2 regions of the Rhizobium sp. 01N48 genome follow, and region 2 is predicted to be linked to the other one. Evidence: riboswitches for the same ligand, from Rfam matches in the RefSeq annotation. Region 2 holds a riboswitch; the other holds the start of a gene.

Region 1 (14,883 bases), on a different contig from region 2:
GGCCAGCAGCGCTTCGGCTTCCTTCACGTGGGCTGAGAGTGTCGCCTCGGCCCAGGCCATACCGTGCAGGCCCACCAGCGTGCCCTTGCCGCGGCCGGCGTCCTTGCCGGTTGCCTTGCCCATGGTGGCGCTGTCGGCGGTCAGGTCGAGGATGTCGTCGGCGAGCTGGAAGGCGAGGCCGATCCTTTCGCCGAACCGGCGCAATGTTGCACGGTCTTCGGCCGGGCTGCCGGCAACGATGGCGCCTGCCTCGCAGGCGAAGCGGATGAGCGCGCCCGTCTTCATCGCCTGCAGCATGATGATGCCCTGTTCGTCCGGTGCCTGCTTCTCTGCGGCCAGATCGAGCGCCTGTCCGCCGGCCATGCCGCCGAGACCGGAGGCCCGTGACAGCGCGAGGATCAGCGCGACCTTGCTCGCCTCGTCGATACCTGGCGTCGAGGCGATGATGTCGAAGGCGTAGGTGAGTAGGCTGTCGCCGGCGAGAATGGCGGTGGCCTCATCGTAGGCGATGTGTACGGTCGGCTTGCCACGTCGCAGGTCGTCGTCGTCCATCGCGGGAAGGTCGTCGTGGACGAGCGAATAACAGTGAACGCATTCGAGTGCCGCGCCGATCCGCAGGGCGGCGTCGCGATTGCCGCCGAGCATCGTTGCCGTCTCGACGACCAGAAACGGGCGCAGGCGCTTGCCGCCGTTCAGCACCGCGTAGTGCATCGCCGAGCGCAGGTTTTCCGGGCGAGCGATCTCGTCGTCCAAGACCGCTTGAGAGAGCAGCGCGTCGAGCACGCCTTCGATCTCACGGGCGTTGGCTGCGAGCCGGCTTTCGAATGTCTTCAGATGCGCGTTCATGCGGCGTTGTTTGGCACGGGCGGGCTTGGGCTTGCAACGGAATTGTCGACAGAGCGACCAAGATTTCCTTTGTGTCTGGCCATGCCAGTTTGCAGGCGGTATGGAGAAGAGGGGAACGAGACTGGGTCAGGGGAATTGGACATCACGCCGGAGACAGACGACAGCATGGCCATGCCGATCCATCGGCGCGCCCTCGTTTGGCTGAAGGGTCGTTCGCTTATGATGCGCATTGTTCTGGCGATCGCCGCACTGCTTGTTCTGCCCTATGTGCTGATCTTCCTCTACGTGCTGCCCTTCATCCATCCGGTCTCGACCTTGATGCTGCGCGATCTGGTTCTCTTGCGCGGCTACGACCGGCAATGGGTGTCGATCGACCAGATCTCGCCGGTTCTGGTGCAGTCGGTGATGATGTCGGAAGACGGGCAGTTTTGCTTCCACGGCGGCGTCGACTGGGGCGAGATGCGGATGTTGGTCACCGATACGCTGCGCGGTGAAGCAACGCGCGGCGGCAGCACCATTCCGATGCAGACGGCGAAGAACCTGTTCTTGTGGAACAGCCGCTCCTTCGTGCGCAAGGCGATGGAGTTGCCGCTGGCGGTGACGGCCGATTTCGTCTGGTCGAAGCGGCGGCTGATGGAGATCTATCTCAACATCGCCGAATGGGGCCCGGGTATTTACGGTATCGAGGCGGCGGCGCGCTATCATTTCAAGGTGCCTGCGTCGAAGCTCACCAGCCGGCAGGCGGCGCTGCTTGCCGTGTCGCTGCCCAATCCGATCGATCGCAATGCCGGCAAGCCGGGCCGCGGCCTGCGCAGTCTCGCCGGCGTCATCGAGCGCCGGGCGCGCAGTTCCGGCGAATACATCAGATGCATTTATGACTGACATCAGAAGATGTCGCTGGTGACCCCAGATGTCATCTGGCATGCGGGATCGGACGTATGAAGGATGATGTGTGGCTCGGCCGCGCTTGCTTGCAAGGGAGAGATCTTTGGACCGGCTGACGCTCTATATCGGCAACAAGAACTATTCCTCGTGGTCGTTTCGCCCCTGGATCGCGCTTGCCGCGGCTGGCATTCCGTTCGACGAGGTGCTCGTTCCCTTCGACATGGCGGCCGGCAATCCGCACTTCCGGGCGTTTTCGCCGACCGGGCAGGTGCCGGTGCTGCAGCATGGCGCCACCCGCGTGTGGCAGTCGCTCGCCATCATCGAATATGTCGCCGAGCTCTATCCCGAAGCCGGACTGTGGCCGAAGGCGCGCGACAAGCGGGCCGTGGCGCGTGCGGTGTCGATGGAGATGCTCACTGGCTTCAGGGCGCTGCGCAACGCCTGTCCGATGAACATGCGCCGCCCGAAGGGCCGGATTGCGCTCGCCGACGGCGTCATGGCCGATGTGGCGCGCATCGAGACGATCTGGCTGGATCTGCGCGCCCATTCCGGCGGCCCTTTCCTGTTTGGTGAATTCTCCGGCGCAGATGCGATGTTCGCGCCTGTCGTCAATCGCTTCGAGATCTACGATCTGGTGGCATCGGGCGATACGTTGAGCTATATGGCGGCGATGAAGGCCCTTCCGGCCTGGAAGGCCTGGGAGGACGCGGCGCGCGCGGAGCCCTGGATCGTCGAGGAAGATGAGGTCTGATGAGAGATTCAAGTGAATCTCAAAAAATAAAGCTGGGGACTGGTCAAGCCCCTCCAAGGCATGTATAAGCGCGCAAAATTTCCGAAATCGCGATATGTCGTTTCGGCCGCCAGTCTGGCCGTTGGATGTGTTCGCCTGTGAAGTGGAGTAAGAAAAATGGCTGTACCTAAGAGAAAAACAAGCCCGTCCAAGCGCGGTATGCGCCGCTCTGCTGACGCGCTGAAGGCCCCGACCTACGTTGAAGACAAGAACTCCGGCGAACTGCGTCGCCCGCACCATATCGATCTGAAGACCGGTATGTACCGCGGCCGTCAGGTTCTGACGCCGAAGGAAAGCGCATAATTTCATTATGCGTTCTGCTTCAGCAGAATTCGCAAGGCCGGCCGTGTGCCGGCCTTTTGCGTTTTGGCAATAATATATCGCATGATCACTTGAAGTGACGCGGTGATTTACGGCACTATTCTTTCACCGAGGGAGAATACCGCCACATGTTCACGGCAATTCCGCTGATGGTCGTGCCTTTCATTCTCTATAATCTTGCGATGGTCGGGTTCATGGGCAGCGGCGGACTTCCCGCACTCCACAATGACCTCATCGTACTGTCGATGATCTCAGGGGCGATCTGGAGCATGTCGCTCGGCGACCTGTTCATCGTCGTGGCGCTCGTCGTGTTGTTCTTCGAGATCTTGCGCGCAACCCGCAACGCGCGCGGCAGCCTGGCCAACCACATGCTGTCCATGCTTGTGTTCATCGCGTTTCTGGTGGAGTTCCTGCTTGTTCCCGATGCGGCGACGCAGGTGTTCTTCATTCTTCTGACGATCGCGCTGATCGATGTCGTCGGCGGCTTCGCGGGTATCGATCCGCAGCGCCGGGCGGGATGTCTCTATCGGGCTTTGAGTTTCGGCATCTCCCCAAGCCATGGCCAGAGGAGATGCGAAGCGATCGGGGTCTGGTATCAGAGACTGTCGAGCTTGCTCTGAAGCGCGCGCAACTGTTCCTTCAGTTCGTCGATGTCCTTGGCTTCGGCCTTGCGGCTTTCCTTGGCGGCCGTTGCCGGCGCCTTGAAGGGCGAGAACATCTGCATGGCCTGCTGGAACATCTCGGTGTTGCGGCGGACCTGGTCTTCGACCATCTGCATGGGCAGCTGCAGGTTCTTCGTCAGCGGCGTCTCACCGAAGGCGCGCGTCACCTGCTCGCGCATCTGCGTCTGCTGCTCGGTAAAGGCGCGCATGGAGTGTTCCAGGAAGCTCGGAACCACCATCTGCATCTGGTCGCCATAGTAGGTGATCAGCTGGCGTAGGAAGGAAATGGGTAGCAGCGTGTTGCCGGTCTTCGATTCCTGCTCGAAGATGATCTGCGTCAACACGGAATGCGTGATGTCGTCGCCGCTCTTGGCGTCCTGTACGGTGAAGTCCTCTCCCTTCTTCACCATCTCCGCCAGGTCTTCCAGCGTCACGTATGTGCTGGTGCCGGTGTTATACAGTCGGCGATTGGCGTATTTCTTGATCGCTACCTGGCCCTCATTCTTCGCCATATGAATCTCCCAAAGCCCGTCTTATTGTCATTGAAATTCCTCCACTTGGGAGTGTAGACGCAAAATCGGGCCGGTGACAATCTCTTTGTGCGATGCGGCAAGCCCCTTTTAGTGCAAGACAATTCACGCAGCGTAAGTTCTTTCGAAAATTCGCATGTGCTGTCTTGTCGTTTGACTTGGCGATGAAGCTTTGTCAGTTTCAACCTATATGTGGTGGAGCAAACGAGGAGACCTTCATGTCCAGTCCGTCTATCGTCATCGCCAGCGCCGGCCGTACGGCTGTCGGTTCGTTCAACGGCGCTTTCGCCACCGTAGCCGCCCATGAACTGGGTGCAGCGGCCGTCAAGGGCGCGCTCGATAGGGCAGGCGTCGATGCTTCCGAAGTCGACGAAGTCATCCTCGGGCAGGTGCTGCCGGCGGGCGAAGGGCAGAACCCGGCGCGTCAGGCGGCGATGAAGGCCGGCGTTCCCAAGGAGGCAACCGCCTGGGGCATCAACCAGCTTTGCGGTTCCGGCCTGCGCGCCGTGGCGCTCGGCATGCAGCAAATCGCGCTCGGCGATGCGAAGATCATCGTCGCCGGCGGCCAGGAATCGATGTCGATGGCGCCGCATGCAGCACACCTGCGCGCCGGCACCAAGATGGGCGACATGAAGATGGTCGATACCATGATCAAGGACGGCCTGACGGACGCTTTCTACGGCTACCACATGGGCGTGACCGCTGAAAACATCGCGCGCCAGTGGCAGCTGACGCGCGAGGAGCAGGACATGTTCGCCGTTGCCTCGCAGAACAAGGCCGAGGCTGCGCAGAAGGCCGGGCGTTTTAGCGACGAGATCATTCCCTTCGTCATCCAGGGGCGCAAGGGTGACGTGACCGTCGATGCGGATGAATATATCCGCCACGGCGCCACCATGGAGGCGATGGCGAAGCTTCGCCCGGCTTTCGACAAGGAAGGCACGGTCACGGCCGCCAACGCTTCGGGTCTCAACGATGGTGCGGCCGCTGCCGTGCTGATGACCGAGCAGGAAGCATCGCGTCGCGGCATCCAGCCGCTGGCGCGCATCGTCTCCTGGGCCACCGCCGGCGTCGATCCGCAGATCATGGGCACCGGGCCGATCCCGGCTTCGCGCAGGGCGCTTGAGAAGGCCGGCTGGTCGATCAACGATCTCGACCTCGTCGAGGCCAACGAGGCCTTCGCCGCGCAGGCCTGCGCGGTCAACAAGGATCTCGGCTGGAACCCCGAGATCGTCAACGTCAATGGTGGGGCGATCGCCATCGGCCATCCGATCGGCGCGTCCGGCGCGCGCGTGCTCAATACGCTTCTGTTCGAGATGAAGCGTCGCGGCGCCAAGAAGGGACTTGCGACATTGTGCATCGGCGGCGGAATGGGCGTCGCCATGTGCTTCGAAGCACTCTAATAGCCTGCTTTATATCGTATCGGGTTGAGCTCCTGTCATAGTGGAGCCTTACATATGGGGAGCGGAACATGAGCAGAGTCGCTGTTGTCACCGGCGGTACGCGCGGTATTGGCGCCGCCATTTCACTGGCCTTGAAAAGTGCAGGCTATCGGGTCGCGGCCAACTATGCCGGCAATGACGAGGCCGCACATGCGTTTCACGCGGAGACCGGCATTCCCGTTTTCAAATGGGACGTGTCTAGCTACGAAGCCTGTTCGGAAGGCCTGGCGCGGATCGAGGCCGAGGTCGGCCCGATCGAGGTGCTGGTCAACAATGCCGGCATCACGCGCGACGCGATGTTCCACAAGATGACGCCGCAGCAATGGCACGAGGTGATCAACACCAACCTCACCGGCCTGTTCAACATGACGCATCAGGTCTGGGCCGGCATGCGCGAGCGCAGCTTCGGCCGTATCGTCAATATCTCGTCGATCAATGGTCAGAAGGGCCAGATGGGACAGGCGAATTATTCGGCGGCAAAGGCCGGCGATCTCGGCTTCACCAAGGCGCTTGCCCAGGAAGGTGCGGCGAAGAATATCACCGTCAACGCCATCTGCCCCGGTTATATCGGCACCGAGATGGTGCTGGCGATCCCGGAAAAGGTGCTCAACGAACGCATCATTCCGCAGATCCCGGTCGGACGTCTCGGCACGCCTGACGAGATCGCGCGCTGCGTTGTGTTTCTGGTTTCGGATGATGCCGGCTTTATCACCGGCTCGACGCTCAGCGCCAATGGCGGGCAGCTGTTCGTCTAAAGCGCATCGCGCTCTAGCGATGCATGCTTAGCGGATCGAGGCGGTATGTTCGGTATCGCTGACGGTCGTCTGATGAGACGGCTTATGCGGGGTCTTGCTCGTGTCGTATGGGTTGAGCGAGGCCGCATAAGTGGCGAGCGCAATCGTCAAGATTGCCGCAGCGCCGATGATCTTCGTCATTGTCTTTCCCTCCCAAGCCGGTCGAGGCATTCCTGATCCCGACCGGTGTCGATATTGGGGCGAATTCGAGGAATTATTCGGTCATTCAACCGTTGGGATGGTGTCGGTCGCGGACCTTCACGGGCACGCTGACGCGCACCTGGTTTTCAGTGCGGAGCGCCGTTGCTGCCGTTGCCAGAAATGCCGCCGCGATCAGGATGGCGGTTGCCGAATTCAGGATGATCTGGGCCATGGTTTTGTCCTCTCACAGGGGCGGCGCATCTGCGTGCCGCCGGTTCGTGAGGGCAATATGAGCCTGCCGGTCGTTGCCGGATAGACCAGGCTTCAGCGACCGATTGTCAACACCAAGTTGACAATCGGCATTTCGCGGTCACGCAGGCTCGCCGCTGATCCAGGTCTGATTGACCTTGATGCCGTCGGTCATATGCACGAGATCGGCGCGCAGGCCGGGCGCGAGGCGACCACGGTCATCGAGCTTCAGGAAGCGGGCCGGGTAGAGGGTTGCCATGCGCAACGCTTCCGCGAGCGGTAGGTCGAGATAGGTGAGGCCATAGCGGATCGCCGAGGCCATATCCACGTCGGAGCCGGCAAGCGTGCCGTCTGACAGCACCAGCCTCGAGCAGAAGGCTCCGGTCTCGCGGCGCACCGTGCGGCCGTTCAGCGTGAAGCTGTTCTCGGCGGAGCCCACCAGCGACATGGCGTCGGTCACGAAGAACAGCTTGCCCTCGCCGCGCTTGGCTCTCAGCGCCGTGCGCAGCGCCTTGGGATCGACATGGTGGCCATCGGCGATGATGCCGCACCAGACGGACGGATGATCGATTGCCGCGCCCACAAGCCCTGGTGTGCGATGGCCAAGCTGGCTCATGGCGTTGAACAGATGCGTCACGCCACGGGCGCCGGCGTCGAAGCGCGCCTCGGCGGCCTCGCTCGTGCAATCGGAGTGACCAATACTGACGGTGACGCCGGCCTCGCTCAGCTCCCGCACCTGTCGTGCCGTAACCTGCTCGGCCGCCATCGTCACCAGCAGCGTGCCGATCGCCTCGGCGGCGGCGGAAAGCGCCTTGACGTCGCTGTTGTCAACCGGGCGCATCAGTTCGGCCAGATGTGCGCCCTTGCGAGCAGGCGCGAGATGGGGACCCTCGAGATGGAGGCCGGCCACGCCGCGGTTCGTCTTGACCGCTTCTTTCGCGGCCTCGATCGCGGCGGCCGTCGCCTCGCTGGTGTCGGTGATCAGCGTCGGCAGCAGCGACGTCGTGCCATAGGGGCGATGTCCCTCGGCGATCCGGTACATGGATGCGGGCGACGGTTCGTCGTTGAGCATCCGGCCGGCGCCGCCATTCACCTGTGCATCGATGAAGCCGGGTGCGAGAATGCCGCCGTCGAGCGTGATCGTCTCGCCATCAGGCAGGTCGTTCAGACCGGCGATCGTCTCGATGCGGCCGTCGGCGACGACAAGCGCCCTGTCGTCGTGAAAGCGCTCGCCGTCGAAGATGCGGGCGCCGGTAAAGATCTTGCGCGACATCAGACGGTCTCCGTCACCTTCAGGAGGTTCGCCGGCTTGTCGGGGTCGAAGCCCTTGCGGCGGGTGACCGCCTCGATCATTCGGTAGTAGACCAGCAGCGAGACCAGCGGGTCCAGGAGGCCGTTGCCGGTCGTGGGGACGCGCAGGTTGATGCCGGGGAGTTCCTTGGTCGAGAAGGGCACCGTGGTGGCGCCGAGCTTGCTCAGGCGCTCCAGCGCCTTGACGTTGTTGGCGTAGGCCGCGTCATCGGGCGTGAAGGCGAGGATCGGGAAGCCCGGCTGCACGAGGCGCATCGGGCCGTGCATGAGCTCGGCGAGCGAGAATGCCTCGGCGTGCAGGCCGGAGGTCTCCTTGGCCTTGAGCGCCGCCTCGAGCGCGATGGCGAAGGCCGGGCCACGGCCGCCGGTGTAAAGCGAGGTGGCGTTGAAAAGCACGTCCTCGGCGGCAGCCGTATCGATGCCCGATGTGGCGCTCAGCACTTCGGGAAGCTTTTCAAGGGCTGCCTGCAAGTCGCCACTGGCACCGATTGCCGCCGTAACGCCCGATAGGGCCGCGACCGAGGCGATGAAGGACTTGGTCGCCGCGACGCTCTTTTCGGCGCCGGCATTGAGGTCGAGCACGAGATCGGCCTGCTTGGCGAGCGGGCTGTCGGTGACGTTGACGACGGCGATGGTCGTCGCGCCGCCGCGCTTGGCCGCTTCCTGAAGCGCCACGATATCGGGGCTCGCGCCCGACTGCGATACGGTGAAGTGAATGCCGCCCTTGAGGCGCAGTGGCGTGCCATAGACCGAAGCGATAGAGGGGCCGACAGAGGCTACCGGAATGCCGCAGGTGATCTCGAAGAGATATTTGAAGAAGGTGGCGGCGTGGTCGGACGAGCCGCGCGCGGCGGTGGTGACGACGCTTGGCGCGTTCTTGGAAAAGAGCTTGGCGATCTCGTCGAAAACAGGCTTTTCCTTGCGCAGCAGCGTGGCGACCACCTCAGGGGACTGGCCGGCTTCCTGCAACATCAGCGACTGGGTTTCACTCATAGCTCGTCTCCAATTCTCAATTCTGCAACAAAATCATATGCGTCGCCACGATAGTGGGAGCGGGTGTATTCAACGACGCGCTGGTCTTCCAGGCGCGATACGCGTTCGATCAGAAGGGCGGGGGCGCCAGCCGCAACGTCGAGCGCTGCCGCCGATGTCGCGTCGAGCGTGACGGCCGAGAGCTTCTGCAATGCGCGCACCGGGCGGTGGCCGCTTGCCGTCAGCGCGTCATAGAGCGAGCCTTCCCCGCCGGCGGTGTCATCGAGAAACTTCACGGGAACCACGGAGCGATCGATCGCCAGCGGCAGCCCGTCGGCAAGGCGCAGGCGATCGAGGCGCAACACGCGCTCGTCGACGCCGAGCCCCAGCAGGAAGGCTTCCTCCGGCGAGGGCTTGTTGATGGTGCGCGACAAGATCCTCGCCGCCGGCACACGGCCGCGCGAGCGCATGTCTTCGGAGAAGGATGAAAGCCGCCAGAGCGACTGCTCCATGCGCTCGACCTTGGCGGAAACGAAAGTGCCGCTTCCATGGCGCGATTCCAGCGTGCCTGAATTCAGGAGGTCGCGATAGGCGGTGCGCACGGTGACGCGGCCGATCTTCAAGGCTTCGGCCAGATCGCGCTCGCTCGGCAGTGCGGCACCGGGCTTCAGCAGGCCCTCATTGATCAGGCCGGTCAGTGTCTGCGCGAGACGGCGATAGAGAGGTCCGCTGCGCGCTGTGTCGCGCAGTCCGCGTGCCTCGATCTCCCCTATCAGACTGGTTCTATCCATGAGATTAAAATAGAACCTCTTTGGAACCAATTGCAAGCGCTAACTTGCATGGAAAAACCCTCGCAGAGCTCTGCGAGGGTTTGATGACATCGGGCATGTCGGCGTCTGGCCGTCAGCTCTTCGAGAAAATGTAGTCCGTTTCCTGGCGCAGCACTTCGCCGGGGCGCAGAACCGCGTTGGGGAAGCCCTCGTGGTTGATGGCGTCTGGCCAGATCTGGGTTTCCAGGCAGAAGCCCGCGAAGGGGCCGTATTTGCGGCCATCAATGCCCGGCACCGGCACATCGAGCTTGAACGCCGCGTAGAACTGGACGCCGGGTTCGGTCGTGCGCACTTCCATCGACACGCCGGAATAGAGGCTGCGCGCGAGCACCACGGAGCGCTTGGCGACACGTTCGGATGAGAGGCAGAAATTGTGGTCGTAGAGCGCTTGGGTGTCGCCCTCGAAGCGCTTCAGCGAGGCCATTTCGCGGAAATCGAACACCGTGCCCTCGACGGGCCGGATCTCGCCGGTCGGGATCTGGCGTTCGTCGGTCGGAAGATAGCTGTCGGCGGCGATCATGATGTCGTGGCCAAGCGTATCGTCGCGGCCGTCGAGATTGAAGTAGGCGTGCTGGCAGACATTGGCGATGGTCGGCTGGTCGCTGGTCGTCTCGTAAACGACCGAAAGTTCACCATCGCCATGCACGCGGTAGGTGACGAGGATGGTGCAATTGCCGGGATAGCCGCCGCGGCCATCGGTGTCGACGATCTTCAGGACAACGCGGTCGCTGTCGTGCTCGACGATCGTCCAGTTGCGCAGCGCGATGTTCTCGAAGCCGCCATGTAGGTGGCTGACGCCGTTTTCGTTGAGGTCGAGCTGATAATTCTTGCCATCGATCGTGAACTTGCCGCCGCCGATGCGGTTGGCGTTGCGGCCGGGCGTCGCGCCGAAATAGGCGGAATGGGCGGGATAGCTGTCGAAATCGTCAAAGCCGAGGGTGAGCGGCGCGTCATGGCCTTCGAGCCTGAGATCTTGAATGACGGCGCCCCAGGTGATCACCTTGGCGGTCAGGCCGCCGCCCGAGATTTCGACGCGATGGACGGTCTCGCCCGTCTTCGTCGTTCCAAAAACGTCCCGCTTCAATCCATCCGCCATCCTGTTTCCTCCCCGGTTCGCGTCCGCAATTTCGCGAGGGAACCTGCTCTCAATTGAATGAAATCGCAACCGCCGCGATATAAAAAACAAACGCCGCCGGTCGGGTCCGGCGGCGTATCAAGCAAGGCGAAAAGGCCTCATCCGTCCTCGCCAATATCTTCCAGATTGTAAGGCGTCGTCTGGTAGATTTCGTTGATCCAGTTGCCGAAAAGCAGATGCGCGTGGCTGCGCCAGCGGTTCTGCGGCGGGATCGACGGGTCGTTATGCGGGAAATAGTTGTGCGGCATCTTGATCGGGACGCCGGCATTCACGTCGCGGAAATACTCGTCACCGAGCGATGTCGAATCATATTCGACGTGATTGAAGATATAGAGCCGGTTGCCCTTCTTCTCGTGAACGAGGCACACGCCCATCTCGCTCGATTCCATCAGGATTTCCAGCGTGTCGGATTTTTCGATGTCGGCGCGGCGCACTTCCGTCCAGCGCGAGACCGGAACCTCGAAATTGTCGGAGAAGCCGTTCAGGTAGACCGACGACGGCTTGAGGTTCTTGTGGCGATAGACGCCAAAGGCCTTTTCCGTCAGCGCGTGCTTGGGAATATCGTGGAAATGGTAGATCGCGGCCATCGCGCCCCAGCAGACATTCATCGCGGAGTGCACGTTGGTGCGCGTCCAGTCGAAAATCTGCTGCATTTCATCCCAATAAGTAACGTCTTCGTATGGAAGCGTTTCGATCGGCGCGCCCGTGATGATGAAGCCGTCGAACTTCCGGTGTTTGATCTCCTCCCAGGTCTGGTAGAAGGAGAAGAGATGATCTTCCGAGGTGTTCTTCGCCTTGTGGTTCCCGACGCGAACAAGCGACAGCTCGACCTGCAGCGGCGAGGCGCCGATGAGGCGCGCCATCTGGATCTCGGTCTTGATCTTGTTCGGCATGAGGTTCAGAAGCCCGATCTGCAGGGGGCGAATGTCCTGACGGATCGCGGCCGTCTCGGTCATCACGCGCACACCTTCCTGAACCAGGGTTTCAAAGGCGGGCAGGGTATCGGGGATCTTGATCGGCATAGCGGTCACTCGATGAAAAAACGAAAATATCGCTATCGGTCCGCACGCGGCCCTTTAGCAACTTCTTTAACGTGGCTGCAAGCCGGCCGGCCAAATCACCACGGAGCGCTCTAAATAGACCCAGTCAGGCCGCGAATCAATGACCGATACGCGGCGTCGCGCATTTGCCGAGGTAACTCGCGCATTACCTGATGCTAGAAACTGTTGCTGGACAGGCTGACTCACGGTGCTATTCAGGTGCTACATACGCGTAAGGAAGCATGATGGCAGAGGACGTCAAAAGCAGACCGAGCATCCAAGGGCAGGACCGGGTAGGGTATGATCTCAGCCTGATCTTCCGGCTCAAGGTGATGTTTTCGGCATTCTGGCATTCCAGGGTGCGGGCGCCGGTGCTCATTCTCTCGACGGCTTTGATCGGCATCATTCTGGCGACAGCCTATGCCACCGTCATCCTCAACCAGTGGAACGCGCCATTCTATGACGCCATCTCGCGGCGCGACCTCCCGGGGTTCTTCCACCAGCTGAAGATCTTCGCGCTGATCGCCGGCATGCTGCTTTTGCTCAACGTGGTGCAGGCCTGGCTGAACCAGATGACGGCGCTTTACATGCGCGAGGGGCTGACGCGCGATCTCGTCGACCAGTGGCTGCAGCGCAAGCGGGCGCTCAGGCTCGCCTCCAGCGGGCTGATCGGCGTCAATCCGGATCAGCGCCTGCATGAGGATGCGCGTAATCTGGCGGAAAGCACCACCGGGCTCGTCATTGGTCTGGTGCAATCGACGATCCTGCTGGTGAGCTTCATCGGCGTTCTCTGGGAGCTGTCGAGCGGCTTCGTTTTCCGTTTTGGCGAGTACGCCTTTTCCATCCCGGGCTATATGGTCTGGGCCGCGATCTTCTATGCCGCGTCAGCCTCGGTGCTCAGCCAGCTCGTCGGGCGCAAGCTCGTCAAGCTCAATGCCGATCGTTTCTCCAAGGAAGCCGAGCTGCGTTTCGCGCTGATGCATGCCAACGAGAACATTCCGGCGATCACGGCCGCACGTGGCGAGGAGAATGAGCGGGGGCGGATCAACACCGACATCAGCGCCGTTCTCGCCGTCATCAAGAAGCTGGCGATGGCCAACGTCAATCTGACCTGGGTGTCGGCTGGTTACGGCTGGCTCGTCGTCGTCATTCCGATCATCGTGGCGGCTCCCGCTTATTTCTCCGGCGGCCTCACCTTCGGTCAGCTGATGATGTCGGTCGGTGCCTTCAACCAGGTCAATACGGCGCTGCGCTGGTACGTGTCCAACTTCGGCCCGATCGCCGAATGGCGCGCGACATTGATGCGCGTCACCGATTTCCGCCAGGCTCTCACCACCATGGGCGACGATGTCGATCTGAAGGAGACGATCGCCTATGAGCGCAGCGCGCCGGGCACGCTGACGCTCGAGGATGTGACCATCGCTACCAAGATGGACGAGGAGATCGACCAGTGCGGCGGCTTCCGCCTGCATGAGGGCAGCGTCACCATCAAGGCCGGCGAGAAGGTGATGATCAACGGCGATCACAACGTCAATCGCAAGCTGCTGTTCCTGGCGATGTCGGAACTGTGGCCTTGCGGCAGCGGCAAGATCGGCCTGCCACCGACAGACGACATGCTGTTCGTGCCGCAATCGGCATACATCCCGGGTGGCACCTTGCGCGAAGCACTGGCGTTTCCTGCAGCCGCCGACACCTACAAGAACGACGATGTGGTCGCGGCGCTCGAAAAGGCGGGGCTGCATAATCTCGTCGCCCGTCTGGATACGCGCGCGCGCTGGGACAAGCTGCTCGACGCCGATGAACAGCGGGCTATTGGTTTCGCACGGCTCTTGCTGGTCCGGCCGCAATGGATGGTCTTTGACGAAGTGCTCGAGGGCATGGAGCCCGAATGGCAGTCGACGATGATGAAGGTGCTCGAGGCGATGCCGGATGCGACGATGATCTACATCGGCCGCTCCGACGCCTATATCGAGGCGTTCCATCCGCGCGTGCTGCATCTCGAAGCGCTTGCCGCCAAGCCCGACGAAAACAAGGTGGCGGACAAGGCGCCGAACACGCCGGCGCCTGCGCTCTGATCGCGTAGATCGGGATCACATCGGCGGAACGATGCCGTTGGTGCCGACCGTGACCTGTGCCGCGGAGACGGTTCCGTCCGTTGCCTTCTCGCCCATGACGATGACATGCGCGCCCGGCGTCAGGTCCGACTTCTGCGCGGCCGTGAAGGTCACGATCGGCGTATCGTCTGATATCGAGATGGTCTTTTCCTTGCCCTGATAGGTTAGCGTCACGGTGTGGCCATCGACGGATTTGACCGCCTTGGCGACGGTTGCGTTGGTCATGCTGCTGTTGGGCTTCAAATCCCAGGGGCGGCTGCCTTCGCCGGTGCCTTTCATGGTTGCCGGAAAGATCAGGACCTCCAGTGCGCCGCCGCCGCCGTCCTGCTTGGGCAGCGAGGCGATGCCGACAAAATCGCCCGGCTTGATGTCTTCGACCGACGCCTTCTTGATGCCGCCAACCTTCCATTCCGGCTTCAGCGCAATGGTCTGGTCGGCGCCCTCGCGGGTCTTGACGACGAGCGTGTCGCCGGAGAGGCTGGCGATATCGCCACGCACGCGCACGCGCTGCGCATCGGCCGCCGATGTGATCTGCGACGTGCTCAGAAGAATGCCGACGGCAAGCGCCGCGACATGGCTGGTAATCAGATAGCGAGACATGGGTTTTCTCCTCTTGGCTCCGGGGGCGGGAGCCTTCGGGAGCTTAGGCACGAGGTCTTAGCGCTGGCCAATCAATGAAATGTGAGGGTTTCCGGCTCGGAGACGGGAACTATCTGGCAGGGTATGCCAATGTGGGAGAGCTTGAATGCCGGAGACCAGACTTGCGGACCTATACCGTGGCTATATCCGTTGCTTGAATTCCCAGGATTGGGAAAACCTCGGCA
Region 2 (14,883 bases):
CGATCGTATCCGGCCATCCCCCTGGCCGCAGCCCATGGGCCCATTCATGCTGAAAAACTTCAAAATCCGCACCAAGATCATCTCGGTCGTTGCGCTTCTCGGCGTCATCGCGATCGGCGGTCTTGTCTATGTCGTCGAGGAATTCCGCGGCGCCGATGCCGCCTACAGCGCCTTCATCGACCACGAAGCACTGGCAGCCATGCAAGCCTCGCGAGCCAGCGCGTCTGCCACCGCAGCCGTTCTGCAGGCAACCGTCGTCTCCGACCTTACCCCCGGCACGCCAGACTTCGACGCCGCGATCGCCGCGCCCAGCAAGATGCCGCAAGCGCGCGAGCGTCTGCAGCAGGCAGCCGACCTCGTGCCGAACCGCAAGCCCGCGATCGACGAGATCATCGCCGGCATCGACGAGATGGATGCGCTCGCGAAAAAGGTGATCGACCAGGCCAAGGCCGGCGACCGCACCGGTGCGCAGGCCACGGCGGCGGAGCTTAACGCCAAGCTCTCGATCGTTACGCCGAAGATGATCGCCAACAATGATGCGCTGATGGTACAGCTCAACGATGGCGGCGATGCGCTTTCGGCCACGGTCAACAGCCGTATCTTCTACTGTTTCGTGCTGATCGGGCTCGCCGTGCTTGCCGCGATCGGGCTCAGCATCTGGATCGCGCAGGCTGGCATCGCGGCGCCGATGGCCCGGCTTCGCCAGCGCATGACGCGGCTTGCCGAGGGCGAGACGGCAAGCGCCGTCGACGGCATGGACAGGCAGGACGAAGTGGGCGAGATGGCGGCCGCCGTCTCGATCTTCCGCGACAATGCCATCGAGCGCGTGCGTCTCGAGCGCGAGGCGGAGCGCAACCGCAATCTCACCGACAGCGAACGCCGCGAAATCGAAGCACAGCGCGCCACCGAGGCGGCCGATCTCTCGCGCACCGTCAGCGCGCTCGGCGACGGCCTGCGCAAGCTTGCCGCCGGCGACCTGATCTCACAGATCAACACGCCGTTCGAAGGCAGCCTGGACAGCCTGCGCCAGGACTTCAACAACTCGATCTTCAAGCTCAACGAAACGATGCAGACCGTGGGCGACAACGCCCGCGCGATTACGGCCGGCGCCGGCGAAATCCGCTCGTCTGCCGACCAGCTTTCGCGTCGCACCGAGCAGCAGGCAGCCTCCGTCGAAGAGACGGCGGCCGCGCTGGAAGAGATCACCACCACGGTGAAGGATGCCGCGCGCCGGGCGGAAGAAGCGCGCACGCTGGTGTCGAAAACCCGCCATAGCGCAGAGCGATCCGGCGAAGTGGTGCGCAAGGCGGTCAACGCCATGCAGCAGATCGAACAGTCCTCGGCCTCGATCGGCAACATCATCGGCGTGATCGACGACATCGCCTTCCAGACCAACCTTCTCGCGCTGAACGCGGGCGTGGAAGCGGCACGCGCCGGTGAAGCGGGCAAGGGCTTTGCTGTTGTCGCCCAGGAAGTGCGCGAACTCGCGCAACGCTCAGCCAATGCCGCACGCGAAATCCAGTCGCTGATCCTGACTTCGGGCAACCAGGTGAAATCGGGTGTTTCGCTGGTCGGCGAGACCGGCAAGGCGCTCGAAGAGATCGTGCATGAGGTGCAGGAGATCAACCAGCACGTCAACGCGATTGCCGAAGCAGCACGCGAGCAATCGATCGGGCTGCAAGAGATCAACACCTCGGTCAACACGATGGACCAGGGCACGCAGCAGAACGCCGCGATGGTGGAGGAAAGCACCGCCGCCAGCCACAAGCTCGCCACCGAGGCGGCTGCGCTCAACACCCTGCTCGACCAGTTCAAGCTGACCGGCACCGGCGGCAGCACCGTGGCGTTCACGCCACGGGTGGTTCCCGATGCCAACGAGCCCCTGGCGCCGCGCCCGGCCAAGCCTGTCTTGACCCGCAAGGCGCCGGTGCGGATCGCCACCTCGGGGGTCACGCGACCGACCTCCTCGCCAGCGCTCGCCCTCGGACAGAAGCTCGCCAACGCCTTCGGCGGCACGTCTTCCGCCGACAAGAAGGACGACGACTGGACGGAATTCTGAGCCGCGACGAGGCTCTCGCAAACATGAAATGGGCGGCTCGAGGCCGCCCATTTTCATTTCGGCAAATGCCGACTTTACCCGCTATCTGATCAATCTTTTAGACGAGACCGAGCGAGATTTCTTCAACCTTGCGACCACGACCATAGTCGCGCTCGTAGGAAGAACGGCGGTCGCTGCGCTTGTATGCGGCAACGTCGAGTTCCGGCATATGGTAGCCATCCGCGTATGTGCCGGTGTCATCGGCGTCGACGACATCGCGCTTCGCGGTGAAAATCTTCAAGAGCATTTCGCTATTCCTCCTCGTGTGCGCCAGTAACGGCCAGAGCGCCGTCCAAGTTCCATGTACCGGAGAATAGTTAAAAATTAACCACGTTCATTAGGGATTCGTCAAGTACGCGGAAAGCGTTAGAGCCACAACCCGAATTGGATAACCCGCTTAGATCCTCTACGCATGCGGAAGGTGCTTCATCAATGATGCGCAGGCATGCATTATATGATCCGTCACCAGCGTCGTCGGGGCTTCGAGGCGACGAGAACCGAGAAAAGAGCGAGAAGATGCGCACCAGCAAGATCGTCCACATCGTCAGTTGCCATGCCGAAGGAGAAGTCGGCGATGTGATCGTCGGCGGCGTCGCGCCGCCGCCGGGCGAGACGGTCTGGGAGCAGTCCCGCTGGATTGCGAGGGATCAGACGCTACGGAATTTCGTGCTGAACGAGCCGCGTGGCGGCGTTTTCCGCCACGTCAACCTGCTGGTGCCGCCGAAGAACCCGAAAGCGCAGATGGGCTGGATCATCATGGAGCCGGAGGATACGCCTCCAATGTCTGGATCGAACTCGATCTGCGTCTCCACCGTTCTCCTGGACAGCGGCATCATTCCGATGACGGAACCGGTAACGAGGATGGTGCTCGAAGCGCCGGCCGGGCTCGTCGAGGTCGAGGCGGAATGCCGCAACGGCAAGGCCGAACGCATTACCGTGACCAACGTGAAGAGCTTTGCGCAGAAGCTCGATGCTTCACTCGACGTTCCCGGTATCGGAACGCTCACCGTCGACACCGCCTATGGCGGCGACAGTTTCGTGGTCGTCGATCCCGATCAGGTCGGCATCGAGCTGATCCCGGAGAATGCGCGCCTGATCGCCGAGACGGGCATCAGGATCACCAATGCGGCTAATCAGCAGTTGGGCTTCTCGCACCCCGAAGATACAGGCTGGAACCATATCTCGTTCTGCCTCTTTGCCGGAAAGCCCTATCGCGAGGATGGCCAGCTTCTGGCGAAATCCGTCGTCGCCATTCAACCCGGCAAGATCGACCGATCCCCAACCGGCACGGCGGTGTCGGCGCGCATGGCGCTGCTCAACGCGCGCGGCGAGCTACAGGAAGGCGAGAGCCTGACGGGCGTGTCGATCATCGGCACGAAATTCGTCGGCAAGATCGTCAAAGAGACGACGATCGCCGACCAGAAGGCGATCGTTCCCTCGATCACCGGCAGCGCCTGGATCAGCGGCACCGCTCAGCTCATGCTCGACCCTACCGATCCATTCCCCGGCGGCTACAAGCTTTCCGATACCTGGCCGATGCTGACGTAGGTAGCGAGGGGTGTCGGGAAATAGAGAAGTTGGAGCGGGTGAAGGGAATCGAACCCTCGTATTCAGCTTGGGAAGCTGCTGCTCTACCATTGAGCTACACCCGCGTTACGCGCAGATTTCCAACAGATGGCGGCTGGTGTCAAGCGGCGTTGGCGACTTCCGGGTGAGGCTGGTCAGATCCGGAAGTGCTTGGAGAGCTTGAGGCCCTGCGCCTGGTAGTTCGAGCCGAGGCCGGTGCCGTAGAGGCTTTCGGGGTGTTCCTGCATGTGCTCGTAGACCAGGCGGCCGACGATCTGGCCGTCTTCGAGAATGAAGGGGACCTCGTGGCTGCGGACTTCGAGGACGGCGCGGCTGCCGCGGCCGCCGGCGGGGGCGTGGCCGAAGCCGGGGTCGAAGAAGCCTGCGTAGTGGACGCGGAACTCGCCGACCAGCGGATCGAAAGGTGTCATCTCGGCGGCGTAATGCGGGGGCACGTGGACTGCTTCGCGCGAGACGAGGATGTAGAATTCGTCGGGATCGAGGATCAGCTCGTTGCGGCCGCGGCTGTAGATCGGCTCCCAGAAATCGAAGATGTCGTGCTGAGCCTTCTTGTCGACGTCGACGACCGCCGTGTGGTGCTTGCCGCGATAGCCGATCAGGCCGTCCTTGTCGCCGGCGAGATCGATCGACAGCGCGATGCCGCCGCCGGAGACGTTCGGCTTTGTGCTTGCGACCAGCGTTTCGGCATCGTGCAGCGCCAGAAGTTCCGGTTCGCCGAGCAGCGACTGGCCAATGCGGAAGCGGATTTGCGACAGGCGCGAGCCGCGACGCACGACGATCGGGAAGGTGCGCGGCGAGATTTCGAGATAAAGCGGACCGGAATAGCCGGCCGGGATCTTGTCGAACTCCTGTGCATAATCCGTGATGACGCGGGTGAAGATATCGAGGCGGCCGGTCGAGCTTTTCGGATTGGCCGAGGCCGACATGTCGGCGGGCAGATCGAGGCGCTCCATGAGCGGGACGATGTAGACGCAGCCGGTTTCGAGCACCGCGCCTTCCGAGAGGTCGACGACATGCAGCTTCAAACGGTCGAGCTTGTCGGAGACGAGACTGTTCGGACCCGGCATGAAGCTGGCGCGGACGCGGAATGCCTTGGCGCCGAGACGCAGATCAAGGCTCGCCGGCTGGATCTGGTCGCTATCGAGCTCGCGCTCCGCGACGAGGCGTCCCGTCTCGAACAACGCCGCAATCGCGCGGTCTGCCAATATTCCTGTTTCGCGAGCCATCATGCCCCATCCATAATTTGCCGCAGACAAAACCAAAATCGAGGAATTGACGCAAGCGCGCAACAGCAGTATTGCAGCTTTATCCCGTGGTGATTTGGCCGGTCGGCTTGCAGCCACGTTAAACAAGTGGCTAAATAGACCGGGTTGAAACCGGTCTGCATTTGCGGCCGGTTTTTTTGTGTTTGAAAGTGGTGATGGCATGAGCAAGACTTGGCGCCCGGCAACCCAACTGGTCCACGGCGGAACGCTGCGCTCGCAGTATGGCGAGACATCCGAGGCGATCTACCTGACGCAGGGCTTCGTCTACGACAGCGCGGAAGCCGCCGAGGCGCGCTTCAAGGGCGAGACCGAGGGCTATATCTATGCCCGCTACGGCAGCCCGACCAACGACATGTTCGAAAAGCGCATGTGCGCGATGGAAGGTGCGGAAGAAGCCCGCGCCACCGCATCGGGCATGGCAGCCGTTGCCGCCGCCATCCTCTGCCAGGTGAAGGCCGGTGACCATATCGTCGCCGCCCGCGCGCTCTTCGGTTCCTGCCGTTGGGTGGTCGAGACGCTGGCGCCGAAATACGGCATCGAATGCACGCTGGTCGACGGCCGCTATCTGGAGAACTGGGAAAAGGCGATCCGCCCGAACACCAAGGTGTTCTTCCTGGAAAGCCCGACCAACCCGACGCTGGAAGTGGTCGATATCGCCGGCGTTGCCAAGCTCGCCAACCAGATCGGCGCCAAGGTCGTTGTCGACAACGTCTTTGCGACGCCGATCTTCCAGAAGCCGCTGGAACTCGGCGCCCATATCGTCGTCTATTCCGCGACCAAGCATATCGACGGCCAGGGCCGCAGCCTGGGTGGCGTGATCCTCTCGGATACCGAGTGGGTCAACGAGCATCTGCAGGACTATTATCGCCATACCGGTCCGGCCATGTCGCCGTTCACGGCCTGGACCCTGCTCAAGGGTCTCGAGACGCTGCCGCTTCGCGTCAAGCAGCAGACCGAGAACGCCGGCAAGATCGCCGACTTCCTGGCCGGGCAGAAGCAGGTGGCCAAGGTGATCTATCCCGGCCGCAAGGACCATCCGCAGGCCGATATTGTCGCCAAGCAGATGAAGGGCGGCTCGACGCTGGTGGCGATCGAGCTCAAGGGCGGCAAGGAAGCGGCGTTCGCGCTGCAGAACGCGCTTGAGATCGTCAAGATCTCCAACAATCTCGGCGACGCGAAGAGCCTGATCACGCATCCGGCCACGACCACGCACAAGAACCTGACGGACGAGGCCCGCGCCGAACTCGGCATTTCTCCGGGCACCGTGCGCCTGTCCGCCGGCATCGAGGATACCGACGACCTGATCGAGGATTTCGCGCAGGCGCTATCCAAGATCAAGGCCTGATCAAGAATAGCCGGCCGGGTCGATGTGATCCGGTCGGCATTTAAACGCGCATTCTTGAAATTTACTCGCGCTGAGCGGGAATGGCATTAGTCTTAACGCGCGAATTTTTCGCGCTTACAGCCAATTGATTGCGGATTCCGGCCTGGTTTATTGACCTGCCGCACCTCTTATAAGATACCAGTAAGGTATTCTTATTATGGTGTAGGCATGTACCGCGCCCTGACACGAGATATTGAAGTGGTGGTCGAGCCCTTTTACCTGGAGGAGCAATCCGACCCGGACGACGACCGCTATGTGTGGGGCTACCGCATCGTCATCAGCAACAATTCAGACCTCACTGTACGCCTCGTCAACCGCTATTGGAACATCACCGACCAAAACGGCGTCGTCGATGAAGTGAGCGGCGCCGGCGTCGTCGGCGAGCAGCCGACGCTCAGCCCTGGCGACACATACGAATACTCATCGGGCTGCCCGCTCGATACGCCATCGGGCCTGATGTTCGGCCACTACCAGATGGAAACCGACAAAGGCGAGGTCTTCCAGGTGGAAATCCCCGCCTTCTCGCTTGATTCACCGGGCCTGCTCAGAGTCCTGAACTAACCTTTTTGTTGCATGCCGCTGCCGCAAAGCCGCTGCACACTTTTGCGCGACATGCCTCAGGTCATTCAGCCGCCTGCGCGAGTTCTTCGGCCTCGAAACGATAGGTCGTCGAGCAGAATTCGCAGGTGACCGCGATCTTGCCCTCTTCCTGGCTCGCCTCGATCTCCTCGGCGGAGAAGCCCTTGAGCACGCCCTTGATCTTCTCGCGCGAGCAGGAGCAGCGGTCGAACACTTCGCGCGGCTCGTAAACGCGCACGCCGCGCTCGTGGAACAGCCGGAACAGCAGGCGCTCGACGCCGACCTGCGGATCCGTCAGCTCGTCGGCGTCGATGGTTTCCACCAGCGAGCGCGCTTCGGCCCAGGCATCGTCTTCCGCATGCTTGATGGTACCTTCGTCGCCATCGCCGCCATGCAGGTCGGCCTGGCGCATGCGCTCGGGCGCTTCCGGCAGGAACTGGGCAACGAGGCCCCCTGCCCGCCAGCGATGACGCGACTTGCCTTGCTCGTCGCGGTCTAACAGTTCGGCGGCGGCGAGGCGCACGCGCGTCGGGATCTGTTCCGACTGACGGAAGTAGGTGCCGGCGATATCCTCCAGCGTGGCGCCGTCGAGCGCGACGATGCCCTGGTAAGGCTGGCTGAACTTGCCCTGGTCGATGGTAAACGCCAGCATGCCCTTGCCGAGCAGCTGCTCTGGCTCTGCGCGGCCGGCGGCGACCGCCTCGTCCAGAAGCGTCTGGTCGAAGCGGGCATAGGCACGCACGTTCTCGGGCGTCGAGAAATCGGCCACAAGCAGATCGACCGGGCCGTCGCTCTTGGTCTGCACGGTGAACTTGCCTTCGAACTTCAGCGACGTGCCAAGCAGCACCGTCAGCGCGATGACTTCGGCCAGCAGACGGGCGACGGGTGCGGGATAGTTGTGGCGATCGAGGATCGCATCCAGCATCGGGCCGAGCTGGACGGCGCGACCGCGCACATCCAGGCCTTCCACCTGAAACGGAACGACATGATCATCACCGGCGAAATCGAATTCGCCAAGGGTGGCTGCAGCTTCTGCCATGGTCTTCTCCTAGTCTGAGGGCAGTGGACGAGCCCGTCCATCCGCCAGCGCGGCCACGGGCCTGTCCGGCCCGATGTGGCCTCCAGTATGGTTCAGATCGCGCCCAGGCACCAAGCAAGAATCGACTTCTGCGCATGAAGACGGTTTTCCGCTTCATCGAAGACCACGGATTGCGGGCCGTCGATCACTTCGTCGGTAACTTCCTCACCACGATGGGCCGGCAGGCAATGCATGAACAATGCATCCTTGTCGGCCTGTGCCATCAAAGCCGAATTGACCTGATAAGGCTGGAAGACGTTGTGACCCCGGGCCCGATGTTCCTGATTCATGGAGACCCAGGTATCGGTCACCACGCAATCGGCGCCGGCGACCGCACGGTCTGCATCATGGCTCAGCATGATCTCGGCGCCCTCATTGCGGGCCCAGTTCAGATAGTGATCCTTCGGCTCGGAACCAAGAGGTACCGCCATGTTCATGCGATAGCCGAAACGGGCAGCCCCTTCGACCAGCGAATGCAGCACGTTGTTGCCATCGCCCATCCAGGCGATCGTCTTGCCCTTGATCGGGCCGCGATGCTCTTCGAAGGTCATGATATCGGCCATGATCTGGCAGGGATGGGTATCATCCGTCAGCGCGTTGATGACGGGAACGGTCGCATGTTCGGCGAGCTCCAGCATGCGGGCGTGATCGGTGGTGCGGATCATGATAGCGTCGACATAGCGCGACAGGACCTTCGCGGTGTCGCCAATCGTTTCGGCGCGGCCGAGCTGCATTTCGGTGCCGGAGAGGAACAGCGTTTCGCCGCCGAGCTGGCGCATGCCGACGTCGAAGGAGACGCGGGTACGCGTCGAGGGCTTTTCGAAGATCATCGCCAGCATCTTGCCTGCCAGCGGCTTGTCGCCCTGGCCAGCCTTGAAGGCCTGCTTGCGGGTCTTGGCGTCGTCCATGATGACCCTGAGGTCGGAAGAGGTTACCGCGGAGAGATCGAGAAAGTGTTTTGGGGAAGCCATCTGTCTTTAACCTGTTGCGCCCGCCATCCGGCCGGGCATCCATCCATTCAAGCCGTCTTCTTTGCCTTGGCGCGCACGCTCTCGGCGGCGCGCTCCAGGCGCGCGAGGCCTTCGCGGGCTTCGTCAGCGGTGACGACGAGCGGGGGCAACAAACGGATGACATTGTCGCCGGCCGGAATGGCCAGCAGGTTGGCAGCGCGGATGGCCTGCAACAGCTCAGTTGACGGAACAGCCGCCTTGACGCCGAGCATCAGGCCTTCGCCGCGGATATCCTCGATCACATCAGGGAAACGATCCTTCAGCGATGCAAGGCCCTGACGGAAGACTAGCGCGACGTCGTTGACGTGGCGCAGGAAGCCTTCCTCGAGGATGACATCGAGCACGGCATTGCCGACGGCCATGGCGAGCGGGTTGCCGCCGTAGGTCGAGCCATGGGTGCCGGCCTTCATGCCGGAGGCCGCTTCGGCCGTTGCCAGGCATGCGCCGAGCGGGAAACCACCGCCGATGCCCTTGGCGACCGCCATGATATCGGGCGTCACGCCGGACCATTCATGCGCGAAGAGCTTGCCGGTGCGGCCGACGCCGGACTGAACCTCATCGAGGATCAGAAGCAGGCCGTTTTCGTCGCAGAGCTGGCGCAGCGCCTTCATGAATTCCGTGGTCGCCGGGCGGATACCACCCTCACCCTGTACCGGCTCGATCAGGATACCGGCCGTGGCATCGGTGATCGCGGCACGGACGGCTTCGATATCGCCGAAGGGAACCTGGTCGAAACCGGGCGTCTTGGGGCCGAAGCCTTCGAGATACTTTTCCTGGCCACCGGCGGCAATCGTTGCCAGCGTGCGGCCGTGGAAGGCGCCTTCGAAGGTGATGATGTGGAAGCGCTCGGGATGGCCCTTCGAATACTGGTAGCGGCGCGCGGTCTTGATCGCGCATTCCAGCGCTTCGGCGCCGGAATTGGTGAAGAACACCTTATCCGCGAAGGTTGCATCGGTCAGCCGCTTGGCAAAGCGCTCCTGGCCGGGGATTTCGTAAATGTTGGAGAGGTGCCAAACCTTCTCGGCCTGATCCTTCAGCGCGCCGACGACGTGCGGATGGCTATGGCCGACGGAGGTCACGGCAACGCCCGCGCCGAAATCGAGATATCGCTCGCCAGTTTCGGTGATCAGCCACACGCCCTCTCCTCGCTCGAACCGCAGCGGGGCACGAGAGTAGGTATCATAAAGCGGCGCGGCTTCAGCCATGGCGCGATCTCCTGTCATTCGCTCAACAAAGGCCCGGACTCCGGCTAAAAAGCGGGTGCCCGGAAATGAAAAATGCCGCCTTTCGGCGGCGAGGGGCACTATTGTCTTTTCGCAGTGCGATGTCAACAAAACTGAGCTTTTGCCGCATGCGTCAAGCAAGCATCGGGGCGCCGGCGAGCTATCAACAGCTAATGTTGCAGAAATGACTCTACCACCCAGCAAGTTGGGGAAAACCGAGAAATCGATTCGCCGCGATTCAACCGACTCTTGTCACGGAGTCGCCCTCACTCTAGGTTAAAACTCAATTACTAGACTGCATGCGGCGGAACTAGTCACCAAAATCGAGCAAGCGTTTCTTGGTCCGGACACGTCCGTGCCATGGGTGAAGGATTCTGCCTACACCAACGCAATAAGGCGGAGACAGGGCATGAACTGGACAGACGAGCGCGTTGAAAGACTGAAGAAGCTTTGGGCCGAAGGCTTGAGCGCCAGCCAGATTGCGGCACAACTTGGCGGTGTAAGCCGCAACGCCGTCATCGGCAAGGTCCACCGCCTGAACCTGCCTGGCCGCGCCAAGGCCGGCGGCACGACGACCGCGACCAGAGCGCCGAAGCGCCCGGCGGTTTCGACCCCGCGCGCTGCCAGCAACTTCAATTCCGCACGCATCTCGCCAAGCCGCGCCGTTGCCCGCCCGCAGGGCGCAGTGGCTCTCAAGGAAGAGATGGACATCGATGCGATCGAGGAAGTCCGCTACCGTCCGGCTTCCAACGTTGTCGTTCCGATCTCGCGCCGCCTCGGCCTTACGGAACTGACCGAGCGTACGTGCAAGTGGCCGGTCGGCGATCCGCTGACTGACGATTTCCACTTCTGCGGCTGCGAGTCCCCTGACAACTCGCCATACTGCACCTACCACCAGCGCATGGCCTACCAGCCGGTCAACGAGCGCCGCAAGGCAGCCAACCGGGTCGCATGACCCGGAAAGCCGGATAAGGAACACAAGAAAACGGGCCCTCGCGGGGCCCGTTTTTCGTTGGATCGGATGGAATGGAAGCGCCTTACGCTTCCATGGAATAGCCGGCGCCGCGAACCGTGCGGATGACATCCTGCATGTTGGAGAAGTTGAGCGCCTTGCGCAGGCGGCCGACGTGCACATCGACGGTGCGTTCGTCGACATAGATGTCATGGCCCCAGACGCCATCGAGCAGCTGCGAGCGGGAGAAGACGCGGCCCGGCGACGACATCAGGAATTCCAGCAGGCGGAATTCGGTCGGTCCGAGGCGGACTTCGCGGCTCTTGCGGTGAACGCGGTGGGTTTCGCGATCGAGCTCGATATCGCCGCACTTCAGCAGCGAGGAGAGCACTTCGGGCTTGGCGCGGCGCAGCATCGCCTTGACGCGGGCAACGAGCTCAGGCGTCGAAAACGGCTTGACGACATAATCGTCGGCGCCGGTCGACAGGCCGCGAACGCGTTCGCTTTCCTCGCCACGGGCGGTCAGCATGATGATCGGCAGGCGCTCCGTCTCGGGGCGCATGCGCAGGCGACGGCAGAGCTCGATGCCGGATACGCCGGGCAGCATCCAATCGAGGATCAAAAGATCAGGCGTGCGTTCCTGCAGCCGGATCTCGGCCTCGTCACCGCGAAGGATGGTATCGACTTCGAAGCCTTCGGCCTCAAGGTTATAGCGAAGAAGCACGCTCAGTGCTTCTTCGTCTTCAACGACTGCTACTCTTGGGATCATTCGTCTCGGTCTCCTGGGGGCGTGGGTCCGGAACGCTTATTCCGTGACCGCGCCGACGGTGTTGGCGGTGTCGTCCTTCGGACGCTCGCCTTCCGGCTGGGCGCCGGTAGCCATGTAGTAGATGGTCTCTGCGATGTTGGTGGCGTGGTCGCCGATGCGCTCGATGTTCTTGGCGCAGAAGAGAAGGTGCGTGCAGCTGGTGATGTTGCGCGGATCTTCCATCATGTAGGTCAGCATCTCGCGGAACAGCGAGGTGTACATCGCGTCGATTTCCTCGTCGCGTTCGCGGATCGACTTGGCACGATCGGCAACGCGGCTGGTGTAGACGTCGAGAACTTCCTTGAGCTGGACGAGCGCCAGTTCGGAGAGATGCTCGAGACCGCGGGCGAGCTTGCGCGGAACGCCCGTGCTCTGAACCGCGATGACGCGCTTGGCGGTGTTCTTGCCAAGATCGCCGACGCGCTCGAGATCGGCCGCGATGCGGATCGAGCCCATGATTTCGCGAAGGTCGGCGGCCATCGGCTGGCGGCGGGCGATGGTGATGATCGCCTTTTCGCCAATCTCGCGCTCGGCGTGATCGAGGATCACGTCGTCGGAGATGACCTTCTGGGCGAGCGAAGTGTCGCCGTTGACGAGCGCGCGAACGGCGTCGCCGACCATCTGTTCCGCGAGGCCGCCCATTTCGGAGATGCGGCGCGTCAGGAACTTGAGATCATCGTCATAGGCGGAATAGATATGTGTCGATGCCATGGGGCTTATCCTTGAATGTCCTGAGGTTTACCGGTTTCGGAGATCAACCGAAGCGGCCCATGATGTAATCCTGGGTGCGCGGATCATCCGGGTTGGTGAACATCTTGTCGGTATCGTTCTCCTCGACGAGGTTGCCGAGGTGGAACATGGCGGTGCGCTGCGAAACGCGGGCTGCCTGCTGCATCGAGTGCGTGACGATGACGATCGTGTAGGCTTCGCGCAGCTCGTGGATGAGCTCCTCGACCTTGGCGGTCGCGATCGGGTCAAGCGCCGAGCAGGGCTCGTCCATCAGGATGACTTCGGGGCTGACGGCAATCGCGCGGGCGATGCACAGACGCTGCTGCTGACCACCCGAGAGGCCGGTGCCGCCTTCATGCACGCGGTCCTTGACCTCGTTCCACAGGCCGGCGCGCTGCAGGCTCTGCTCGACGATGACGTCCATGTCGGCCTTCGCCTTGGCGAGACCGTGGATGCGCGGGCCGTAGGCGACGTTTTCGTAGATCGACTTCGGGAACGGGTTCGGCTTCTGGAACACCATGCCGACGCGGGCGCGCAGTTCGACGACGTCGATATCCGGATCGTAGATATCATCGCCATCAAGCGTGATCTTGCCGGTAACGCGGCAGTTGTCGATCGTGTCGTTCATGCGGTTCAGGCTGCGCAGGAAGGTGGACTTGCCGCAGCCCGATGGACCGATGAGAGCCGTCACGGTGTTTTCGCGGATGTTCAGCTTCACGTCGAAAAGCGCACGCTTCTCGCCGTAGTAAACCGAGACGTCCTGGCCGATCATTTTATACGGAATGGTATTCATCTTCTGGTCTAGCGCCTTCTCAACTGCTGCTTCCGTCAACATGTTCATGATGTTTACTCCGTTTACCAGCGGCGCTCAAAGCGACGACGCAAGAGAATGGCTCCGAGGTTCATGACGATCAGGAACAGGAGCAGGACGATGATGGCGCCGGACGTGCGCTCGACAAAGGCGCGTTCGGCTTCGTTTGCCCACATGTAAACCTGCACCGGCAGAGCCGTGGAGGGATCCATCGGGGTGGCAGGCGCATTGGCAACGAAGGCGACCATGCCGATCAGGAGCAACGGCGCGGTTTCACCGAGCGCGTGCGCCAGACCGATGATGGTGCCGGTCAGGATGCCAGGCATTGCCAGCGGCAGGACGTGGTGGAACACCATCTGCATCTTCGAAGCGCCGAGGCCGAGAGCGGCTGCGCGGATCGAAGGGGGCACGGCGCGCAGGGCTGCGCGGGTGGCGATGATGATGGTCGGCAGCGTCATCAGCGTCAGCACCAGACCGCCGACCAGCGACGCGGAGCGCGGCAGGCCTGCGAAGTTGATGAAGACGGCGAGACCGAGCAGACCGTAGACGATCGAGGGAACGGCCGCGAGGTTGTTGATGTTGACCTCGATCAGGTCGGTCAGCTTGTTCTTCGGCGCGAACTCTTCGAGATAGATCGAAGCGGCGACACCGATCGGCAGCGACAGGGCAAGAACGATCAGCATCAGGTAAAGCGAGCCGATGAGGGCGACGCCGAGACCTGCGGCTTCCGGACGGCTGGAGTTGCCGTTGACGAAGAGGCCGGTGTTGAACTCCTTGTGGAGCGTGCCGCTGGCGGCCATCTGCTGCATCCAGCCGACCTGGCGGTCGTTGACCTTGCGGTTCTTCTCGTCAACCGTCAGGTCGATCTGGCCCTTGTTGGCCGAGTCGACGTTGGCGTCGGCGAGAAGCGTGACGTTGACCGTCTTGCCGATGAGCGACGGGTCGGCGACGACCATGTCGCGAAGCACGATCGGTGCACCCTTGGAGATCATCGCGGTGGCATCACGCGTTTCCGGACGGCTCTCAGCATTGATGCCGAGCGTCTTGACCATGGCGTCGCGGATGAGCACCGGATAGTTGGCGGCGATCAGCACCGACGGGTCGGTGGCGCGCTTGTTGTTGGGGTCGAGCACCTTTTCGGAGAACTCGATCGGCAGGGTGATCGAGGTCTGCGCGAAGGCCGTGTAGCCCTGACGGATAACCGTCGTGAGCAGGATGGCCAGGAAGATCAGACCGAAGGAGATGGCAGCGATGCCATAGGCCTGGAAGCGGCGTTCGGCGGCGTAGCGACGCTTGATGCCGATGTCGCGGCGGGCCGGCGCCTTGGAGACGACGACGCCCTGTCCGGAGGAAACAACG

The links. A riboswitch is a leader RNA that binds a small molecule or an ion and turns the genes downstream of it on or off. The one in region 2 is predicted to bind S-adenosylmethionine.
Region 1: another riboswitch for S-adenosylmethionine. It lies ahead of metA (homoserine O-acetyltransferase MetA); the one in region 2 lies ahead of AC1DOG_RS08360 (O-succinylhomoserine sulfhydrylase).

Annotation. Positions count from the first base shown of each region.
Region 1 is NZ_JBFTQT010000005.1:113,520-128,402, reverse strand. It holds gene AC1DOG_RS12405 (polyprenyl synthetase family protein) at 1-846, opposite strand, end outside; gene mtgA (monofunctional biosynthetic peptidoglycan transglycosylase) at 982-1,728, shown strand; gene AC1DOG_RS12395 (glutathione S-transferase family protein) at 1,835-2,482, shown strand; gene rpmF (50S ribosomal protein L32) at 2,639-2,824, shown strand; partial or broken gene AC1DOG_RS12385 (hypothetical protein) at 2,971-3,379, shown strand; gene phaR (polyhydroxyalkanoate synthesis repressor PhaR) at 3,438-4,016, opposite strand; gene AC1DOG_RS12375 (acetyl-CoA C-acetyltransferase) at 4,253-5,434, shown strand; gene phbB (acetoacetyl-CoA reductase) at 5,503-6,228, shown strand; gene AC1DOG_RS12365 (hypothetical protein) at 6,256-6,408, opposite strand; gene AC1DOG_RS12360 (hypothetical protein) at 6,494-6,640, opposite strand; gene nagA (N-acetylglucosamine-6-phosphate deacetylase) at 6,779-7,930, opposite strand; gene AC1DOG_RS12350 (SIS domain-containing protein) at 7,930-8,961, opposite strand; gene AC1DOG_RS12345 (GntR family transcriptional regulator) at 8,958-9,731, opposite strand; gene AC1DOG_RS12340 (aldose epimerase family protein) at 9,844-10,866, opposite strand; gene metA (homoserine O-acetyltransferase MetA) at 11,004-11,927, opposite strand; SAM riboswitch at 11,962-12,039, opposite strand; gene AC1DOG_RS12330 (ABC transporter ATP-binding protein/permease) at 12,191-14,020, shown strand; gene AC1DOG_RS12325 (hypothetical protein) at 14,036-14,659, opposite strand; gene AC1DOG_RS12320 (ester cyclase) at 14,805-14,883, shown strand, end outside.
Region 2 is NZ_JBFTQT010000003.1:391,605-406,487, forward strand. It holds gene AC1DOG_RS08335 (methyl-accepting chemotaxis protein) at 47-2,059, shown strand; gene AC1DOG_RS08340 (hypothetical protein) at 2,157-2,345, opposite strand; gene AC1DOG_RS08345 (trans-3-hydroxy-L-proline dehydratase) at 2,615-3,646, shown strand; tRNA gene AC1DOG_RS08350 (tRNA-Gly) at 3,677-3,750, opposite strand; gene AC1DOG_RS08355 (2'-deoxycytidine 5'-triphosphate deaminase) at 3,820-4,914, opposite strand; SAM riboswitch at 4,988-5,066, shown strand; gene AC1DOG_RS08360 (O-succinylhomoserine sulfhydrylase) at 5,111-6,295, shown strand; gene apaG (Co2+/Mg2+ efflux protein ApaG) at 6,503-6,895, shown strand; gene AC1DOG_RS08370 (Hsp33 family molecular chaperone) at 6,957-7,952, opposite strand; gene argF (ornithine carbamoyltransferase) at 8,045-8,962, opposite strand; gene AC1DOG_RS08380 (aspartate aminotransferase family protein) at 9,010-10,206, opposite strand; gene AC1DOG_RS08385 (GcrA family cell cycle regulator) at 10,634-11,179, shown strand; gene phoB (phosphate regulon transcriptional regulator PhoB) at 11,262-11,945, opposite strand; gene phoU (phosphate signaling complex protein PhoU) at 11,982-12,695, opposite strand; gene pstB (phosphate ABC transporter ATP-binding protein PstB) at 12,739-13,554, opposite strand; gene pstA (phosphate ABC transporter permease PstA) at 13,569-14,883, opposite strand, start outside.